One region of the Aneurinibacillus sp. XH2 genome, then DNA from elsewhere that is predicted to be linked to it. Evidence: riboswitches for the same ligand, from Rfam matches in the RefSeq annotation. Region 1 holds a riboswitch; each other region holds the start of a gene.
The links. A riboswitch is a leader RNA that binds a small molecule or an ion and turns the genes downstream of it on or off. The one in region 1 is predicted to bind cyclic di-GMP.
Positions count from the first base shown of each region.

Region 2: another riboswitch for cyclic di-GMP. It lies ahead of ACH33_RS16730 (methyl-accepting chemotaxis protein); the one in region 1 lies ahead of ACH33_RS18765 (transposase).
Region 3: another riboswitch for cyclic di-GMP. It lies ahead of ACH33_RS09880 (pyridoxal phosphate-dependent decarboxylase family protein); the one in region 1 lies ahead of ACH33_RS18765 (transposase).
Region 4: another riboswitch for cyclic di-GMP. It lies ahead of ACH33_RS08040 (hypothetical protein); the one in region 1 lies ahead of ACH33_RS18765 (transposase).

Region 1 covers NZ_CP014140.1:2,333,950-2,339,421, reverse strand. The annotation lists gene ACH33_RS11525 (copper amine oxidase N-terminal domain-containing protein) at 1-189, shown strand, start outside; gene ACH33_RS11520 (DUF4855 domain-containing protein) at 732-2,450, shown strand; gene ACH33_RS11515 (S-layer homology domain-containing protein) at 2,475-3,539, opposite strand; cyclic di-GMP riboswitch class I at 3,892-3,984, shown strand; gene ACH33_RS18765 (transposase) at 4,092-4,259, shown strand; gene ACH33_RS11510 (hypothetical protein) at 4,486-4,698, shown strand; gene ACH33_RS11505 (acyltransferase family protein) at 4,790-5,472, opposite strand, start outside.
Region 2 covers NZ_CP014140.1:3,373,544-3,379,015, reverse strand. The annotation lists gene ACH33_RS16735 (DUF3986 family protein) at 663-941, shown strand; cyclic di-GMP riboswitch class I at 1,623-1,710, shown strand; gene ACH33_RS16730 (methyl-accepting chemotaxis protein) at 2,035-3,801, shown strand; gene ACH33_RS16725 (YitT family protein) at 4,666-5,472, opposite strand, start outside.
Region 3 covers NZ_CP014140.1:1,990,909-1,996,380, forward strand. The annotation lists gene ACH33_RS09875 (methyl-accepting chemotaxis protein) at 1-265, opposite strand, end outside; gene ACH33_RS09880 (pyridoxal phosphate-dependent decarboxylase family protein) at 258-1,913, opposite strand; cyclic di-GMP riboswitch class I at 2,089-2,172, opposite strand; gene pdxR (MocR-like pyridoxine biosynthesis transcription factor PdxR) at 2,578-4,065, shown strand; gene pdxT (pyridoxal 5'-phosphate synthase glutaminase subunit PdxT) at 4,124-4,720, opposite strand; gene pdxS (pyridoxal 5'-phosphate synthase lyase subunit PdxS) at 4,724-5,472, opposite strand, start outside.
Region 4 covers NZ_CP014140.1:1,616,270-1,621,741, forward strand. The annotation lists gene ACH33_RS08025 (hypothetical protein) at 14-247, shown strand; gene ACH33_RS08030 (sensor histidine kinase) at 424-1,605, opposite strand; gene ACH33_RS08035 (beta-ketoacyl synthase N-terminal-like domain-containing protein) at 1,637-2,833, opposite strand; cyclic di-GMP riboswitch class I at 3,235-3,319, shown strand; gene ACH33_RS08040 (hypothetical protein) at 3,328-3,642, shown strand; gene ACH33_RS08045 (glycosyltransferase family 2 protein) at 3,901-5,247, opposite strand; gene ACH33_RS20070 (hypothetical protein) at 5,335-5,472, opposite strand, start outside.

The DNA.
Region 1 (5,472 bases):
CAAAACATTGCAAATGATGTTGTATTGAATATCACTTCTGAAACGAATGTGGTATCTAAAGACGGAAAAGTACTATCTCCTGATCAATTGAAAACGGGAAATGAAGTGATCGCTTATTATGGTCCTGTCATGACTCTTAGTCTCCCACCAATGGGTAAGGCTGATACTATCATCATGAACATGAACTAGAATTCTCTCTTTAAAATTAAGGAAGCATATGAAGAATTCTTGTCTGTTATGATAAGAACATACTCGACAGCTTGAGATGGTCAAGAACAGTTTTCAAAGAAAAAATGAGGGTGTCCTAAAAGTGATGGGGCCCCCTTTTGTGTTGCTATATATATGCATATACGAAACAATAAGTAATCTATCTATAATATTGTATTATTTTTGTACTCAAATAACCTTTTGAGAAAGTTGCGTTAATAGGAATATATGTTATTCAATTTCAAAGGCGGTATTTCGAGCGTTAAGTGTTAAATTATGCGGGTCTACTTTGCTAGCATGAATAATAGAAGGACCAATCGGGCAATATCCGTCTTGTCTTTATAGATCCGTCCTCTGACAACAAAAGCGGAAAAGCGATCGTAGGCTTCTGAATCCCCAGATGTTTTGCGAGCGCTGTTTTTACCGGCGCGGTGCGGGAAAAATCATTTCTTTACATATGAAGCGGATACAAGTACAAGAAGAAATATTGTGGAAAAGTGTGGATAAAATGGAGAAGCAGAGGTATGATAAAAAGGGCAAAAGATTATACAGACAAGGGGAGAAAAAGAAAAATGGTTGTCCGAATACGAAGTACAATTCTGGCAGGAGTGACCTGTATGTTGCTCGCTTGGCTCGCTTTCGCGACGCAAATTCAGGCTGCTGACGCATCCGGGCCGTCCGGTGAACTGTACTTTCTGGAACCGACTCCGTATTATAACGCGCCGCAGGATGTGCAGGCAGCTGGACAAATCCCGCAGCATGAAATGCCGGAGCCGGTTCTTGAACAACAGGGGCAATGGTTCAAAATTCACTATGAGAAACGAGATGTATGGGTAAAGCAATCCGACAAGCTGTATGTCCGAGTTCTTCCGGTAAAAACAGGAGAGGATCAGACCCCTAACCGCAAATATATGTTCCTTCATCATCCGCTATCCGTTTATCAGCAGCCGGATGCCCGTTCCAAGCGGCTTATGTATATTCATCCACAGCGGATTCAGGTGCTTAAGCAAAACGGAGGCTGGTACCAAATCCGCACGGATGCGGGGCCAGGCTGGCTATATGCATCGGCAGATTATGTGACCGAAGTCATCGGTGTACGCAAGATCAACGTCACCTCTCCCGTACAATTGTACCCGTATCCAGATACATTCTGGAAGCCGATAGGCACATTGGACAACGTGCCTTATGAAACAATTGCGTATGCGAACGCGGGTCGCTGGTACAAAATTGAACAAAACGGCCGTTTTGTGTGGTTGCATGCCAAGGATGGGCAGGTTCAGCCTGCCAAAGCCTCATATCCTGCCCGCAAAACGGAGGCGAACGGATATGTTGGCAACACGATTTTTATGACCGAAGCCAAACATACAAAAGTCGGTGATTTATTTAAGCGCATGGTGGTCGAATGGCACGGAAAACCGCACTGGCTCTTTGACACGTTTATTATTCGTCCAGTCGGCAAGGAACAGCGTGGCTATAGCTTTGAAACGTTCGATACGACGAAAGGGAATCCATCTGAGACGCTTACTAAGTATGTAGAAGAAATTTTCGCGCCTGGCAAAGAGGTAGATTTGCTGGAGAAGGCAACGTTGAAAGCGCGTGCTTATATGGAAGATTCTACATACCGTACAAATGTTATCATCGGTTTGCCGAACCCGATAGGAACGGTGCATCCGGTGCAGCGCACCGCGCTGGTGGAAGGGTATATGGATCGGATCATTGCTCAGTGGAACGCAAAAAATCCACAAGCGCTGCGGCTTGTGGGCTTTTATTGGACGAATGAAATCGTTCCTGATTCAGACCGTGAGTTTGTGAAAGAAATCGGCACAATCGTGCGCAAGAAGGGATATAAATTTTATTGGGCGCCATATTTCCAGGCAGCAGGTGCCGAACAATGGAGAACGCTCGGATTTGACTTCGCCTGGATGCAGCCGAACCATTACTTCAGCAAAGACAATTTCACAGGCATGGATATGCTAGGAGAGACAAATACGATTGCTCGGCAAACAGGAGCCGGTACGATGCTGGAGTGGAACTGGAAGCTGCTTGAGGATCCGAAATACGTGCGAGCATTAAACGAGTATCTTGACCTAGGTCGCCTTGTGGGTGCGGAACACCCAAGCGTGTTTGTATACGATGGGGAAGGAGCGATCGATGCCTTTTTCCATGATGGGAATTCACAAAAACTTGGCTATGTGAAAGAAAAGCTACTTGCCTACCTTTTATCACCGTCACAAGAAGAATAAAAAGAAAGAGGGCGATGGGCCCTCTTATTTTTTTACGTGTTTTTGGATCACAATGTTGTTGATTTCAATTGTTTGTGAAGCTGTGTCATAGTACATATCCCCGACAATCGTACCTTGATCTTTGGCCATAAGCATAACGCTCCAATCGGCGCTTGCTGGAAATTCCAGATAAGCAGGTACGTTTGACCGGGCATTTCCGGCAATTTCTCCGCTGTACCATTTGTCTGAAGCAACATGATAAATAAGCGTTTGATGTTCCGAAAGGGAAGGCAGGTAGATGCGCAATGTCCCGTCATGCGTCACTTCTATTTTTTGAAACGTTTCATATAAACGTTTTGCCCAGAAATTGATCGCATTGTAATCTCGAATTTGGCCCCGCTTGGGAAGGATAGCATTTTGTGCTTTGTGCAAGTTTGCGACTACTGTTTCAGGGCTGCTGCTAATGAAACGGGTGACAGCAGGATTGTAAGACGGTTGTTCCGGCATTTTTTGCATGGTGGATGCGATGCCAGTGTCGTGGGCCATTTTTAGAAATTGAACCGCTTCCACTCGGCTGACTTTTTGGGAACTTCCGTATCCTGCGATGGTTGATTCACCATCCATGCCTTTCGTAATGCCGTGCTCATACATGTAAGCGATAGCGCCTTCGTCATCGTAATGGTGGCCGCCGGCAGCGGAGAAAAGGCGCGCAACTTGGATACGTGTCAGCGCGTCAGCGCGTTTGGCCGGATCGTTTATGCCTGCTGCCGGAAGATTATATTCACGCGCGAGCGCGTATACTTCCTCTGTTGTTCCTGTTCCCAGCTTGTCCCGCGTGTCAGGGAATAGGCGCATCATCATCGTAAGAAACTCAGCTTCTGTAATCACTTCGCCGGGATTAAAGGTTTCGGTCTGCTTTTCATTCAGTATTCCGGCCTGTGCCGCCCAGGGAAGGGTTCCATTTTTCCAGGCCCAATGGTCGCGCGGCACGTCGGTAAATATACCAGATGCGTCCAGCGCGTAGGCCGGAGGCGCGGAAGCAGCCATGATACCAGCTGCGAGAATAAGTGCGGTGGTTTTTAGCTTTATCTTGTTTGTTTGCGTTGTCATCTTCTCTTCTCCCTTTCTATGTACTAAATATGTTGCATTCATATATTAGGCTCTTCATATATTCCAATGTTTGTTTCAACCTTATTTTCCTCCACTTTCTATATATTTTACCTTATATTTGGCCCTACACCAAAACATGTTTTGCAAAGAGCAATTATGTCATATGTGTGGATGAAAAAAAATATGAGAGAAAATATTCATTTCCTCTCCTTGCAATTCTATCTTTTTTATGCATACTTTGGACTATAAGGCCTATAATATTAATTTTTTTTAACATTATAGCTATGATAATCGACAAATACTGATAAATTTGTTATAGTAATAAATGACTGTAAAGTTATATAAATGCATGCTTCGATAATGGCAAACCCACTGAAAAGTGGGGACGCAAAGCCACGGGCCTACCGTTTATGCTGGCATAAACCATGGCAGCCGGGTTGCCGAAAAGCTGGGGTTATAAATAAATGAATAGGCATATAACCACGGCTGTTTCGCGCACGAAAGAGCCCTTTTTTATTTTCTTTTCAAAAAAACACAAAAAGGAGACGAAAGATGAAACGACAATATTCTATCCAATTCAAACATCAAGTAGTGAAAGAGGCTTTAGAGGTAGAAAGTTTAAGTATAGTCGCGCGTAGACATCGCTTAAACTCCCGCATCATTTATCGCTGGGTTCGCGAATTTAAGGAAGGAAAATATTCACTGGCGCAAAATAAATAGCGGATAAACACGCACGTTGTCTTTTGGCTTTTTGAAAAAATGGACTCCAATGGTATTATCTGAATTTTTAGTTCTATTCATTATTTTTTGCTTATATGATAAAAAGTTCTCTCAAGGGGGAGAACTTTTTATTTTCTGTTGTTTAAAGTATTAAAATACTACGTATTAATAAAAACACGGATGGTTCTTATGTGATTCGGGTACAGTAAAAACGGAGGTGATAGCCGTGGCCATTGGACTTACGAACAAGCAAATCGCGGAACGGCTTTCCGCCGCTTTTACGATCGAAGAAATGAAAGAAGCTGTGCAGGCATTAATGGTGGAGAACAATCGTCTCATTGAACGGCAGTTGCACACAATGTTTCAGGAATATTTAACAGAAAACCATTACGAAATAGACGATGGGATAGAAGACGGGATGCAAATTAGATTTCATTAAAAACGGCGAATGCCCTGCTTTGGGTGTAGAATGTACGACAAAACAAATCCTCCTGCAATTTTCCAGGAGGATTTGTTTTGTGGCGCATCGTCTATCCATCAAGTTTCCTCGCACCAATTGCATTTGTGGCTTTTTTTTGTTTTTGGCTTGTCAGCCAGCTGAAACCGCGGTTTACCAATTGGGCACAAATCGCCGACACAGCGAATGTAACTGCATAGATGCTCAGCATATACAGCGCGGATATAGCTTTGTGATGAAAAATCCATTCAATGGTAAAGTTCGTTTCCATAAACTTGTTAGCGTATATAATAAATGCTGGATGTAGTAAATAGATATAGAATGTTAAACCTTTCTGAAAGCGCAGGTGCAACGCATCCACAATATAATGCAATATCGCCGCGCTGGAGACGAGCAGCGCAAATGTTGCTAAGACAAATATTAGATGGTTAGCTGTATATAGTTTAGATGACATAACGAAAAAGTACATAGTAAATCCGGATAGAACCAATAATCCAATAAGAACAATTTTATGCTTTTCCATAAACATAAACATCGGTTTACGATACCAGTACAGTAAGTGTCCTAAATACAATGTAAAAATCCAAGTCGGTAAAAAATGACGTATACCTAGACCAAACCAGCCATGTGCAATTATATGAATATACATATATTGTATGACAAAGAAAAGGGTGATAACCAACAGAATGTTTTTCTTCATAATTAAGCGGCGGAAAAGATAAGCGAATACATAATACTGGCAAAGCATAAAAATAA
Region 2 (5,472 bases), 1.0 Mb from region 1:
TTATATTTACCCTTTACCATTCAGCGATTATAAGTTTTGCAACACCATCTAAGTTTTTAAAGCATGAATTTTTAGGGACGAGTTAAGAGTCTATATAACCATGGAAAGTGGTATAAGTATGGGATTTAAAATAGCATCAAAAGTATTGAGTTTTGTTTTATGTTTTAGTTTATTGTTAGGAACAGTTTCGCCTGCTATGGCTATGAAATCAGGATGAGTCTATAACTGTTACTAACAAGGAGATTAAGTCATTTGAAGAAGAATTTACATTTCTGGTTGAGGACCCAGTTTTTCAGCAATTAGAGAGAGAATTAGAAGATAAACAAAAAGATAACAATGAGGTTCGAGCCGCAGTTGCTCCAGTAGTAGCAAACGCTTTAAGAGTATTATTAGAAAAAGTAGGTAAATAAGCGGCTGAACAAGCATAGAACGTTGCTAAGCCCTATGTTCAAAAAGCTTTAGATGCTGCTAATGAATATACTATAGATGGTCCAGGAGGTGGTGGGAGGATTATACAGGTAAGAGTTAAAAAAACCGGTCAACCAATATTTAGACTAGATTATTATCCAATAAAGGCCGGGGGACCTTATGTTTTACATTATCATGTAGCACCAGATATGAAGGAACATCATGTGATATTTTAGGAGAGGCGAGTGGTAATATTGTCTGATCAATATGACCATAATATCCATTTACATATTGGATATCAAGATGAAAATTATGACATAGAAGTTATAGCTTTTAAAAAGAAAGATGCAGATATTTGGGATGTTTATATAAATTTTGAAGAAAATAGTATATTGGTGAATAAAAGTTTAACTAATTCTCCTAAAATTGATCCTTTTGGTTACTATGCTTTTTCTATCATTCAAAAGGATATAAGCTACGAAGAGGGGAGTATAAAATTAAAAGAGTGGCTGTTAAAAAACCAAATTATTTGAATTTTGTAGATATGTATCCTTGTAAATAGGGGTCCCGGCAGAAAAATACAGGAAATATATGACAATGCAATTTGTGGAATTAAAAAATTGATTTTTCCTACATTAAGGAATCATCGGTTTTTTATTGGAGAATAATTTTACACTTTTGGTTCCATCTGATACGTTTCTAAAAGAAGAAGGAACAATTAGAATTCCCCTTTACATGTTACTATAGCAGTAAGCTGATCAGCCTACTGCTTTTTATTTTTAAAAATAAATTTGTTTCATTTTTACTTTTAACATAACACGCGATTCATCCCCCACCTACGCCGGAGGCGTGAAGGAAGGGGACTTCTTGCGTGTTATGTTAAATAGCTTTAAAATCAAGGATTTTCGCAGGCTCATAAACTACGTTTCACCCGCATTTCATCTGTTCTCTAAATTTGAAATTTACGGGTATTGCTTGGAATGCAGATAGTAGCAAACGTCAAACTCCTTGATTTTTCAAGGGCTTTCTTTTTTTTATAGTTGACCAAACGTTTAGAAAATAGTGTTTTGCCCCCCCTTTTTTTTAAATTTTATTTTATTAATAAAACAATATGAATAATTAGATATAATTTATGTTATTACAGTATTGAAGTAATGGAACTTTATGACTATAATATAAGAGATATAAGTGCTAATTAACTGCAAAACTTAATTTAACGATAAAGGCAAACTTATCGAAAGATAAGGACGCAAAGCCACGGGTCTAAGGTTCAATGTGAATGATGACAGCCGGGTTACCGAAATCTTTTTAAAAAGTTTGATGAATTTAAAAAAAGGCTATTCCGCATTCGGTAATCTTAGGGAGCGGTATGGCCTTTTCTGTTTTTTACATAAGTAGCGATAAGCCTAGCTTTCGTATCGTATTTATGTAGTTTGTTTATCAATATAGAGTCATAATGAAAGGGAGTGAGATTTAGCATTCAGTACATAGTAATTAGTGAAGGAATAGACAGATATACGTTCAGTTTGGTAGCTAGGAAACATCAATTAAATAGTAAGACAATATATCGCTCGATACGCAAATATAAGGAAGGTAAAACAGTCTTTATAAAAGGAGGATATTACTATGATAAAAAGGAAAATTATTTTTAGTATAAGATGGAAATTAATAATAGCAGTAACCATTTCAATCATGATTTCAAGCTCTCTGGTAGGTGTTGTTACTTATTACTCTGCAAAAAGCGAACTTGAGAAAGCAGGTATTGAGCATTTACATCAAATTGTTGATGGTGCAATCACGATAATTCAGGTAATGGATGAAGAAGTTAAAAATGGCCATCTTACATTGGAAGAAGCCCAAAACAGAGCAAAGGATTATATCAACGGTCCGTTGTTAGAAGATAAGAAAAAGCGGGATTTAAGTAAATCGCATTTTATCTATAAAAAAGAAGGCTATATGTGGGCTTATGATGACAATTACATTGCAGTTATGCACCCGCTAGGATATGAAGGACAAAATCAAAAGGATTTCAAGCTTGAAGATGGTTCTTATTTGATACAAGATCTTGTGAAAGCTGGTAAAAATAGCGATCCTAACGAACGGTTATTAACCTATACGTGGAAAAATCAAGACGAGGCTAAAGAACGACCACAAATGAGTTATGTAGAGTATTACAAACCTTGGGGATGGACACTTGGTATTGCTGTATATCCAGAAGAATTTTATGGCTCTCTTCCTCTTATAAAAGGGGTTATAGCCGGAGGTATTGCTTTATTTTCACTAATTTGTATGGGTGTATTTATATGGTTATTTAATAAAAAAATCAAACTTATTTTGTATGTTAGTAGTATAGCGAAAAAGATAAGTGAAGGAGACTTAACGGTAAAGACGATTGATACAAAGTCTCAAGACGAGATAGGAGAACTTGCTAATGCGATTAATGAAATGGTAACAGGCCTAAAAGGCATTATCAAAAAAGTAAATGACGCCAGTATGCATGTTATTGCTTTATCGGAACAACTAATAAAAAATATGGAACAAACAGATGAAGCCAGCAAGCAAATTGCTATCACTGTTGAGGGGCTGAACCAAGGAGCAGAAGCCTCTTCTCAAACAGCGGAAGAGGTGGCAAGTACGATGGAGGAAACAGCCATAGGAATTGAACGTATTGCTGATTCATCCTCTAGAGTGGCGGAAACATCTGAAAGCTCGGTGAAAGAAGTGGAAAATGGAAATGAAGCGCTATCCAAGGCAATTCAACAGATGCAATCTATTAGCAAATCAGTTGATGATACGACTTCGTTGGTTAAAAAACTAGAGGACCATTCTAAGGAAATTGAGAGAATTACAGATGTAATTACGGAGATTACAGAACAAACAAATTTATTATCCTTAAATGCGGCTATTGAGGCAGCGCGTGCTGGAGAACATGGAAAAGGTTTTGCGGTTGTAGCAGATGAAGTAAGGAAACTTGCTGAACAATCGAAAAAATCGGCAGAGGGGATTACTGGGTTTATTAAGCAAATGCAGGAGCATACTCGTAAAGTTATATCTGGTATGCAGAAAGAAGCGGAGGAAGTTGAGTCTGGAATGGCGGTTATCAATGAGGCGGGCAAATCTTTAGAGAGTATTAGAATAGCCTTCCAACATGTGAACAATCAAATCCAGGAAGTGTCAGCAGCTTCCCAGCAATTATCTGCAGGAGCAGAACAGGTAACGGCTTCTATACAGGAAATGGCTGGGGTAGCCAAAGAAGTAGCCGTTGGTTCAGAAAATATCGCATCAGCTATTGAAAAACAATCCTCTCTAATAGATGAATTGTCAAGTTTCACTATTACTCTTAGAAATCTTGCGCAGGAATTGCAATTGTCTGTAGATAAATTCAAATTATAATTGAATTTTACAGTTTCTTTTAGAATTCAAGCAAGCTGCCAAACGAAATGTCAGAATGAAGAGAAAACAGGTAAGTAAATGGCTCAGATGATCCCATACCAGCATCCCCGCCAAATTATTAAATGTTTGGCGGGGATTTTTGGATCGTTCAATAATTATTCACAAAAGCATTATTAATACTATGTTAATATGAAAATGATTATCTAGTATAAGGAGAATGTGAACATGGGATATATAGTTTTACTTGCTGTTTGTCTTGTTTCTGGAGTGGCGGTTTTATTTGGAGCGTCTAAGTCACTAAAAAATGAATAGCAAACACAAACCATGAAACCCGGCGTGCTCGGACTTTTTGTTTGCTATCACTAACCGTGAACCTCAACATATTTCAATAATTATTCATAAAAGTCTCATAAAGATATCGAAATTTTGAATTAAAATAAATAGGAGATTGATTTGATTAAGGAGGAACGATCCATGAATACGGAAACTTTCGATGGCATATTCTTGATAGTTTTTACTGTTTTGATGGTGGCTACATTTGTTATAACATGGTTAGGATATAAAATGATAAAAAGTAAAGAGTAGAAATGGAGCATACTCTTTTTTTTTGGCTGTAGTTGATATTTCGATGTCGATTTTATGGTGAGAGGATAGATAAATGATATTATGTTTCTTCTTACCATCCTATACCGGGATTTTGAGCCAAGCGATTTTTATCCCCTCAATGAATGAAGGGGCGTTTAGTCACATGAATTCGTAAATATGAAAGGGGTTGGCCCATTATTTTTAGGACAGCCCCTTTTTTAATGGTTAGTAACTTTTCAACCTTCGAATAACAAAATTAGAAATGATAAGAGGAGTGGATTAGCGCTTGAATCCTTCGCCCAATACTTCTATAGAATTGGATATAATAACGAACGCAGAAGGATCGGCGTTTTTAACTAGCTGCTTTAATTTTGACAGTTCGCTTTGTTCAAGTACGCATAGTAAAACCGGACGTTTTTCATTCGTGTAGCCGCCTATGCCGGTTATTTTCGTAACCCCTCTATCGATTTCATTTAAAATTACGTGACGAATTTCTTCATCTTTATCCGAGATAATGATGGCCATTTTTGTATAGCTTAAGCCTAATTGTACAATATCAATGATCTTTCCGGTTAAATAGATGCTGATTAAAGCGTAAAGCGCCTGCTCAAAGCTAAACACGAAAGCAGATGTAACAACAATCAGACCATCAATAATCACCATGCAAATTCCCAGTGATAGATTGGTGAATTTGTGAATAATATGGCCGACAAGCGCCGTTCCGCCAGTGGAGCCTTTTCCGCGAAATACGATGCCAAGCCCTAAGCCCACACCCAATCCGCCAAACAGCGCTCCTAAAAGCGGATCGGTGGTCGCTGGTTTTATTCCTTCCGTCAAATAAACGACAAAAGGTAAAAACGTTGTTCCCACAAGGGTTTTTAAACTGAATTCTTTTCCGAGCAAAAGGGTTCCTAAGAAGAATAAGGGAAGATTGAATGCCCATTGAACATAAGATGGCTTCCAGCCAAATAATCCGTAAAAAATGGTGCTAAGGCCGCTAATTCCGCCGGCGGCAATTTCATTTGGCAATAAAAACAGAGTAAAAGCTAAAGCAACAATCGTTGAACCAATGAGTATTTCTACGTA
Region 3 (5,472 bases), 340 kb from region 1:
TTTGTTCATTTAAGAAAGCCAGCAGGCTAGCATAGGCCGAGTCTGAGCCTGCGTCCGAACGAGTAGCCAGCGTCTTGTCCAAATTCCGCTCAAGTTCCCGGATATTGGTTTGCAGCGTGTTCTCGAACTGGGGCAAAACGTATTGATTAACAATCCACATGGAAAGCTCATAAGAAACAAAGCTGAAGATGATAGATAATACGAGAATGCAACCTGCAAAATAGGCGGTAATTTTTTTACCGAGGGAGCTTTTTGTTTTAAACATAGGTCTTTTCCCTCGCATTTCGCATTGTGTCTACGCATGCCACACGTTTCGCCAAAAATTCAACAATTTCGTCCAACGTTTCTACCGTTGTATAAGGAGAAATCGAAAAAAACTTAGCAGCGTAAACAGGTACACGTTCTGAAACATCGGATGCATCGACTAAGCATTGCCTTGTTGTATCGCCGAAAAACACGTGCTCACGGTGTTTGCCTAATTCTTCAAATATTGGGTAGTTCCATTCGTTGTTCTGTTTAATCTGCTTGCCTGTAAGTTTCCCTGCTCTTTCTTTGTGCCACTCCGCCTGTTCTGGATAAAACCGGAAAGTCGTAATCGGTCCAGGATTATTCTCATTTGTAACAGCCACATTCGAAAAACGGGCCAATAGCCTGTCGCGGAACGCCATATTCACCCGCACATAATTGGCAAGGATTTGGCGGTAGCCATCCACGCCGAACGCCAACAGTGCCGCGTATATCGCGATCGAACTGGCCATACGCGAGCATTCCAGCGTGTAGCTTGTGTGATAACTGCCATAGCCCCGGTTGCCCACATATGGTGTTTCGAACTCATGCAAATCAAGCAGCCCAATATCTTTTCCGTTTTTCACAAGGAACAGGCTCGTAAGATACGGCGTTTGTCCGAGCTTTTGAAAATCGAAGCAGAGACTGTCAGCCAGATGTAAATGCTGCATTTTTTCGCGGATTTGCAGTAAGTTCTCGCACAAAGGCTGTTCGAGTTGAAGCGGATTGCGCGCAAAATCGTAGTCGTTAAACAGGCAATAGAATCCGCCTAGCGCCGAATCGGCGTGGATATGCGCCGGATGGAGCCCGTATCGATTCGTAATTGCATCGGCTGTTTCTTTAATCGCTTTTATATCGTCAATTCCGAATGAATCCGTGGCCCCTGTCGTGGCGACGATGTATATGGGGATACCTCCCTGCTGAATAACACGTTCCATTTTTTCGCGCAAATCATCTGTATTCATAGCGTGCGTTAGCGGATCGGCTTTGACCGTAATCAAATGGTTACTGCCGATGCCGGTCGCCTCCATGGATTTAAAAAGGCTATAATGCGCGTTTTCTGAAGCAAAGCAGTACAAATTGCCAGGCACGCCCTTTTCTTTAGCATCCGGGAATTGCTTGGCGATAGCGAGGCGCAGCCCTGAGAATACGGCTCCTTGCCCGCCCCATGTCGTGTATCCCCATGATTTTGTAGCGTCATAACCCGCCAGTTTGGACATCATGGCGATGACTTTTACTTCTGCCTCCGCGCCAGCCGGTCCGTATACATCCCATAAATTGTTGCCATTTAACAATGTAGTAAGTAAAGAGCCCAGAATACCTGGAATACTTGCCATAGGCAATACATTACTTACGAAATTTCTTGTATGATACGGATGTCCTTTGGCTAACCCGAGAAGTTCTTCAACGACTTTATCCAATGCTATTCCGCGCTCTGGAACCTGCGCGCAGTCTATAATATCCTTGTAAAACTCTCCTGTCCTCTCCTGCATCGATCCTAGTGTTGCGCGTTGTGGGTCTTTCAGGCGATCAAGCCCCTCCACAATGTTTTGCATGAATTGAAGTAGCACCTGCCGACGTTCTTTGTTTCCATCTTCGCTTGGAAACAAAGCTTGTATGTCTTTCATCTTCATGTTTATCCCCCATTCCCTTTGCTTGATTTTCTTATTTTTTTAATACTAAAAGAAAAAGGCCATCCATATTCTTTGGAATAGCCTGTGCCAATATGCAGTACACCCGATTTGTAAACCTTTGACAAGATGATAGAATGCTTTTACGAACGACACTTATGTGCGCTACAATTTTGGCAACCGGCTGTCATAGTTTTGCAACCTTAGACCCTTGGCTTTACGTCTCTACCTTTCGATAGATTTGCCTTTTTCAGATTAGAATAGGTTGGTTCTACCAGGATTATTTTACTAATATAACTTTATAAATCAACCATCTTTCCTGTTTTTGTATTATTAAAAATATTAAACCGTATCTTGTGAATATGAAGAGAAGCTCATAAAAGTACTAGTTATTTCGGGAGATTTCCTAAGTTCATCGCGGCTTATCAAAACGGAGAACAGAAAAAATAAAAAAGATAACATCCATACATTTTTTATTCATAACCTTTTATTATTTACTCACATAACAATAAAGCCATTCCGTGGATGGGAATGGCTGCTTTGATTACGATGGAAAGGCTATAAATATTGAACGAAGGAGCACTTTCTATAAAACTGATGATTATGTTATGCTTATATAACAGTATATCTTTATATAACACTTAATAAGGAGTTATCCGTTATGCAAATAAAAGTGAACCGGCAGCTTCCTGTTCCGTTGGCCAAGCAAATTTATCAAGCGATTGTGGACCGTATCCAGTCGGAGTTGTTGGAAGAAGGCACACGTCTCCCTTCTGTCCGTGCGCTGGCTAAACAGATTCATGTAAGTTTCATGACAGTCGTTCAAGCGTATGATGCGCTTGAAGAAGATGGATATATTATACGTATTCAAGGAAAAGGCACATTTGTACGGACAAAAGCGGCGGATACAACGCCGAAAAAAGAGCTGCCAAAAAAAGAGTCGCCGTTTGATTGGCAACTGTCGGTTCCCGACTATTTGCCACGAGCGCAGTTTTCACGCTATCACCAGGTATCGGCCCGCTATGAATTTTTTTCTTCTACGATTGACCCTGGGCTTTTGCCAAACCGGTACTTGGAAAAAGAAATTCAGCGCATTCTTGCTGAGGAGCCGAGAATTCTTTCCACGTACAGCGACGTTCAGGGTGACTTGCCGCTGCGTCAAGAACTAACTGTTTATTTACGGGATAAGCAAATTCAAGTAACACCGGAAGAAATTTTAATTACGAATGGAACACAACAGGGCATTGATCTCGTGGCTCGGACGTTTGTCGGCCCAGGGGATATCGTCATTACCGAGGCGCCTACCTACCCTGCGGCGATTGATGTATTCCGCTGGCGCGGGGCTACCATTCTTCCCGTGCCTGTAGATAAGGATGGAATGCGAGTAGATATGCTGGCGGCGCTATGTGAGAAATACAAGCCAAAGCTTATTTATACGATGCCAACCTTTCATAATCCAACCGGAACGGTGATGAGTATCGAGCGACGACGCCAGTTGCTTGACATTGCCTATGAGACACAGAGCATCATCCTAGAGGATGATCCGTGGAGCGAAATTTATTATGAGAATAAGCCCCCGTCTTCGCTAAAAAGCATGGACCCGCTCGGCCATGTGATTTATTTGAAAGGCCTTAGTAAAATACTCGCTCCCGGTTGCCGGATTGGCGTGCTGGTCGCTTCTGGCACAATTTTTCATAGATTGGTCGCAGCTAAAGGCAATATGGATCTTGGCAGCCCGCTATTGACGCAAAAAGCGGTGCTCCCGCTGCTTTATTCGGAACGGATGCGCAACCATGTTAAAAAATTGCGCATTGCTCTGCAACTTCGCCGCGATATGATGATTGAATTGCTGGCGAAGCATATGCCGGAAGGGATTAGCTGGCTTACACCCAGAGGCGGAGTAAATTTATGGCTTTCGCTTCCTCCGCATGTGGATACGGAAGACTTTCTTATGTATGCCAGCAACTATCAGCTTACATTTCTCCCCGGAGCGGCCTGCTATCCGATTGAGTCGAAACACCATTTCCTAAGACTCAGTTTTTCGTTTATGAATGAACCATTGCTTGCAGAGGGCGTTAAAGAATTGTGCCGGGCGACTGGGGCGTTTATTGAGGCGACGGTCACTTACAGAAAAACGCCTGTTGTATAAAAACGGCAAGCGCCCGCCGCTTCCAGCGTTTTCGCTTGCCGTCTTAAGCAATTTTAATTTATTGGGCAACGGCCGCTTCCTGTGTCCGGTACTCCCTGACCATTTCTAAGAAATAAGCGTGCATACGTTTGTCATCTGTAAGTTCGGGATGAAAAGAAGCACAGAGCAAATGCCCTTGGCGGGCGGCGACGATTTCGTCTTTATATCGCGCCAAGATGTCGACTTCTTCCCCTACTTCGCGGATAAGCGGAGCACGGATAAACACAGCGCGGAAATCTTCGGCAATACCTGCCACCGGAAGATCGGTTTCAAAACTTTCGCGCTGGCGTCCGAACGCGTTGCGTGCCACTTTTATATCCATCAGTCCAAGGTGTGTCCAGTCCTGCCCTTCAATTTCTCCGGCGAGAATAATCATTCCGGCGCATGTGCCGAACAAAGGCTTTTTCTGTGCAGAAAATTCTTTAAGCGCTACGTCAAATCCGTACTTTTTCATCAATTTGCCAATGGCTGTGCTTTCGCCGCCCGGAATGACCAAGCCGTCCAGTTCTGCTAGTTGTTCTACTCTTTTGACGGCGATCGCTTCCGCACCCGCCTGCTCAAGCAGGCGAATGTGTTCAGCGACCGCTCCCTGCAACGCCAGTACTCCGATCTTCATCGCTTACCAGCCCCGTACAGCCATCCGCTCGTTTTCAAGCAGGGACGCTACATCAATCCCTTTCATTGGGTTGCCCAAACCTTTGGACAGATGGCCGATTAATTCGTAATCTTCGTAGTGTGTTGTCGCCTCGACGATCGCGCGCGCAAATTTTTCCGGATTTTCGGATTTAAAGATACCGGAACCTACGAATACTCCATCGGAACCAAGATGCATCATAAGGGCCGCATCCGCCGGCGTGGATACGCCACCTGCAGCAAAGTTTACGACCGGTAATTTGCCTGTATCATGTACTTGCTTTAACAGTTCATACGGCGCACCGAGCGCTTTTGCTTCCGCCATCAGTTCATCCTCTGACATGCTCGCTACTTTGCGAATTTGGCTCTGCATCATACGCTGGTGACGAACCGCTTCCACGATGTTGCCTGTGCCAGGCTCACCTTTTGTTCGGATCATGGATGCACCTTCGCCGATACGGCGTAGCGCTTCCCCGAGATCACGTGCTCCGCAAACGAATGGAACGGTGAATTCGCGCTTGTTAATATGGAACACTTCATCTGCCGGAGTTAACACTTCGGATTCGTCGATGTAGTCTACGCCCAACGCTTCTAGCACCTTTGCTTCCACGAAGTGACCAATGCGCGCTTTCGCCATCACCGGAATGGAAACAGCGTTCATAACTTCTTCTATGATTGTCGGATCTGCCATGCGCGCTACACCGCCTGCTGCTCGAATATCCGCCGGTACGCGTT
Region 4 (5,472 bases), 720 kb from region 1:
GGGGGAAGGCTTGTTGGATCTAAAAGAGTTGATTCGTTTTCTTAATAAATTAGAGGAAAATCATATATTCTATAAGTTAGGTAAAGTGAGGAATGAAGCAATTATGGTTGAGGTAGCCGTTCCAGGTCAACGGTGGGAAATAGAGTTTATGGAAGATGGTACAGTAGAAGTTGAAAAATTCATTAGTAATGGAGAGATTTATGATAGTAAAGAGTTAAAGTTTCTGTTTGAAAATTTCAGTGATTAATTTGGATAAAAAGAATAAATTTTAATTCTATTCCATAAGCATCCTATTCCAATTTGGAACAGGATGCTTTTGTTATATTTGGTTAAAAAATATATACAAGTTAAAGTTATGTAAATTAATGTTGCTTATAAATAGGTGAAAAGAATTATGTGTTAGTTGAAGATATTAATAAGGATCTACATGACATGGGGAACTAAGGGCAAACGAATCTCGACAGTTGTTCCCTCTTTTTCTTTTGACTGTATCAGAATACTTCCTCGCATTTCCTCAACTAACCTTTTACATATGGACAAACCTAATCCCGTTCCGTCTTCTTTCGTTGTAAAAAAGGGCTCAAAAATTTTATTTATGTGATTTTCCGGAATCCCTATTCCATTATCGACAAAAGTTAAAATCGCTTCTTTGCTGTCTATCGAAGGATACAAATTGATGAGTAAGAGTCCTCCAGGATGTAGCGCAGAGATACTGTTTTTGATAATGTTAAGCATGATTTGTTCGATATATGAAGAGATTCCATAGGTGAAAAGAGTAGTTGATGGCAGAGATAAATGAAGAGTAACGTTCTTTTCTAATGCAAAGCATGCAGCTAACGCATGAATTTTTTGGAAAATTTGATTGATATTTACTTTTTCCCAGCTTCTTTTTCTACTGTCTCCTTTACGCGCTAACAAAAGGAAATCATACACCAGGTTTTCGATTTTTGTAATTTCGTTAATGCAAATATCGATGTAATTCAAAAAATTATTTGTATTTGCTGTTTTATTAAGGACCATTCGTTTCATCAGTTGTTGAAAACCTTTAATACTGCAAAGCGGATTTCTGATTTCATGAGCCATGCCCGCTGCCATTTGCCCCATAATTGATAGTTTTTGATTATGCAAATAATGGATTTGTTTATCTTTTGCAGAAAGGAAGCCGTTGACACAACTGTTAAATCTCGCATTTAGAATTTCAAAAAGCCTAGAGATCAGAAAAGAGCGTTCTTCTGGCTTGGAGAGATGAACATTAATTAAAGAACAAACATAATCAAAAGAATGTATTCGAATACTATGTGTTAGCTGGAGGAATGTTTCTCGATTCATTTCTTTTACTTCTCCAAAATAAAGCCCTACTTCATAGCCTGTTTTCTCCAGCTGTTGTAGCGCTTCTATATATTCCTCATTCTCTTTAAATAATATTCTCGCCACAGTAGTATATATTGAATATAAAGAAGTTCTATAGGCTTCAAGGTCTTCAATAACTTTATGGAAGTTTTCTGTTTTTTGTAGCATATTTTGAATATGCGCTTCGATCATGTTTGGAACTTTTTCGATAATTAAATACAACAATTTTTCTTTATCCTTATGTGTTTCAATCATTCGTTTTCCTTCCTCAGTAAGTATGAATTTTTTAAAATGGGTATTTAGAGATGAAAATAGCAGCATTATTTCCACCGTATCCATGAGAAGTAACAACAAAACTGTCAACTTCCGTTTGAATGGTATCATATACAATAGACAGTTCCGGATAATCCTCTCGAACCGCATTCACTGTACTAGGAATGAAATTCCGTTCCATTCCAATAAGAGAAGAAATCATTTGTGCTCCTGCACTTGCTCCAAACGTATGACCGGTTATACTTTTTATAGAAGTAATGGGAACATCTTTACCAAACAACTGCATATGGTTGATAGCTTCAATCCTATCGTTTTCTTTCATTCCAAGTGCCTGGCTATTGACATATGTAGGCTTTCTATGTTTAGTTACCTTTTCTAAATCACGAAGCAAATGTTTCCCTTCGCTGTCTGAAAAAAATATTCCTTTTCCATCGTTTGATGTACTGACCTCGTCAATGACACCTAAAATCTTTGTTCCCCTTTTCAGAGCGCTCGATTCTCTTTCAAGCACTAATACGCTTGCTCCTTCAGCGATGACAAATCCTCCGCTCTTTTTTGAAAATGGAACGCCCATCATATGTAGCTCTTTGTCTTGTGATAAACATCTTATTTTTCCGAAGGCATATATCACTGTTTTAGAAATAGGCGCATCGGCCCCCCCTACGATGCAGATGTCTAACTCGCCAGAACGCAAATACATAATGGCATCCTGGATGGCATCAATGCTTGCTGCGCATCCTGTGGCTACGGTTCTCGTAACTCCATTTACCCCTAGAAACTCTGCTATTGAAGAAGCTAAGCTATGATAATGGACGATCCCACATCCACTGACAGGCATATCTTTCAGATTATTCTGTTGGGCAAGAACGACAATCTCATCGTATCCTAGGGTTCCCCCTAAAGCCGTTCCGAGGAAAATTCCTGTTTTATATTGATCTAAATGGATATTTCCTGTCATTTGTAGCGCTTCCTTTGCGGCTGACATAGCCAGAAGACTGATCCTAGGGTATCTTCTATACTTTTTATTCTGTATTTCTGCTAATCTATCATGTACAACCCCGAATGCGATATTTTTTCCTTCCGTTCCTTCTCCTATGTAAAGGTCTAGAGCGCTTTTTCCCGTTAAAAGAGTATCGGCAAAGTGATTTACATTATATCCACCTGGAACTTTGATTCCATATCCTGTGATAACGACTTTCTCCCCTTTCACATATTATTCCTCCTTTGGAATTTAAATAAAATATACATAAATTTTATCTAAGAAAATAAGATCAGTAAACGATAATTTGGAACCCCATTTATCACTCACCATTTGTCCCCTTGAGTACATATTTGCATAGGATGGTCTATGTTTATAAATGTTACGAAGTAGACATAAAACTATTTTGAGTTAACCGCTCAATGCTTTAGGGGGTATATGGTGCTGTTATATCTTTGATTAAATTAATCCGGGGATAAATGGCCTGATTTTTGATTGGATGGGCGCTGTTTTGAAATAGGGGGAGTATGATGATAGTATCAGAAGATAAACGAAGGGGCCGTGTCAGATAGGTGCAATTTTTGCATGTCTTTATACCTATTATCGCTTTGTTTTTAGTGATAATATATTCCTGCTGAAAAAGGTAAACTTATTGAAAGATAAGGACGCAAAACTATAGGGGCTTCTATCTTTAAGATATGCCAGCCAGTTGCCAGGAGGAATATATGAGAAGAAAAATGTATCGAGTTGTTGATGCGATAGTGGATTTTTATAAACTTCTAGAGAAACACCATGATGAGTCACAGCATTATTATATCTTTACTAGTTTTTTTAAAGGTCTGCTTAGAGAGAAAGCGATTGGGGAAACATTACCAATAATAGAACTAATCACTATTCTTAAACATGAAAAACCAACCATATTTTTTACGATGAAAAAACAGAAGGAACATTGGTTAGATATCATTAGTAGTGTTGAATTGGATATTGAAGAAGCAAAAGAGAGAATTAAGCGTATGATAGACGAAAATAGTTTGAGATAAAATGTTAGAATGCCTACCATTGGAATTAGATTTCTCTGTAGTGTCATGTTAAAACATTGTCGGGGTATTTAGAGGAAGAGTGCAGCAAAAATAATAATGCCCCGCTGCCCATTTGGGTGGCGAGGCTTTGCTCTATAACCATCGGTATCAGCTACAGCTATCTTTTTTCTACATGATTCATTTTTTCCCGTCACATAAAGACGGTTATCATCTAGAGCGAAACTTTCAGTCCTGGGTGCTTTTGTAGAAATGCAGCTGCTATTTCCATATCCTTTGTAGTTTGAACACTTCTTGTATATATCCATATGTTGAAACGGGTGACATAATCATTTGATAAAAAAGAACAAATAAAAGAAAACCGAGAAAGTTTTTACGAACTTTTAAATGTAAGGAGGTAAAAACATATTTTTTTTGAAAGAAATAAAGGAAACTATAGCTTATTAAAGTGAGAGGTAAAACGAGTAATGTCATAGGTCCAACAATCCAATAGTAACCGAACCATGCAAGAACAAGGCCAGGAATCCAAAAGAATGTGTATGCAAAGTCCAAATAAGGCATAATCAAATTAATAAAGGTTAAGTATTTTGTATATAGCTGGGGTTGTTCCCAGGGTTTAATTTCCTTTAGCCCTTCAATCATTCCTCTAGCCCAACGAGAGCGTTGACGAACAAAGTGTTTCAAACTGGTAGGTACTTCTGTAAAAGCTACTGCTAATGGTTCAAAATAAATTTTCCCCCCTTTTTGTAAAAGTCTCCATGTTAAGACAATGTCCTCACCGATTGCATTAGGCCATCCCCCGATTTCTTTGAGGCATGAAGTTTTGTATATGCTATAGGCTCCTTGTGCAACAAGTGTTCCCTGATATAAACCCTGAAGCCGTTTAATAGAAGCAATTCCTAAAAAATAATCCCATTCCTGTATCTTTGTCCATATATTATCTCGACTATTTTTAACAAGAATAGAGCCTGCCACTGCACATATCTCTTCTGAACTACTTTTTATTCTGGCTACGATATAACGAATAGCGGATGGATGCAATAATGTATCTGCATCTAGTGTAATTACATATGGAGTCGTAACATATTGTAGTCCTTTGTTTAAAGCATGAAACTTTCCAGGATGCTCTTCGTGAAAAATTGCAATATCCAAGTCTAGTTCCTGTTTTGCTTTTAGTATTTCGGAAACAGTATTATCAGTTGAACCGTTATCAATAATCATCGTAGTTATTTTACCTTTATAATCTTGCTTTGAAAGATATCTTAATGTATTAAATATTTTTTCTTCTTCATTATAAGCAGCTATTAGAACGGTTACAGAATCGGTGGAAAACTCATTCTTGAACGGCGGCTGTCGATCAAAGACTAAGCTTGCAACAAGAAAAGCATTCATATATCCTGGAATATATGAAATTCCTATAATAATGAGCAGAGCGAAAGGAAAAGAAATAATACTTGATAAATCCTTTAACCAAGGCATGGAAATATAAATGGAAAAGCACATCCACAAAAAAGCGATAAAATGACTTAGCCAAAATTTTGTACTTACAGGAATGTAAATTTTTTTTATTGTTTTAGTATTTGTATTAGAATGAATGTCTGGATGCATAGTACCTCTTGTAGGAAAACTTTATTTTTTATCTAATGAACTTGTTGAATCATTCTCAATCAGAAAAAACAAAAATTCGCCATTTTCTTATATGATGTAAGTACGATCAAACAACCATAAGAAAGGCGAACATACATAATCATACCACTTTATATTGAAAAAGAAAACCCACTCCTTATCTTTCATAACTTGTGGCTCAGCAGAACCGCTAAGGAAGATGGGGCG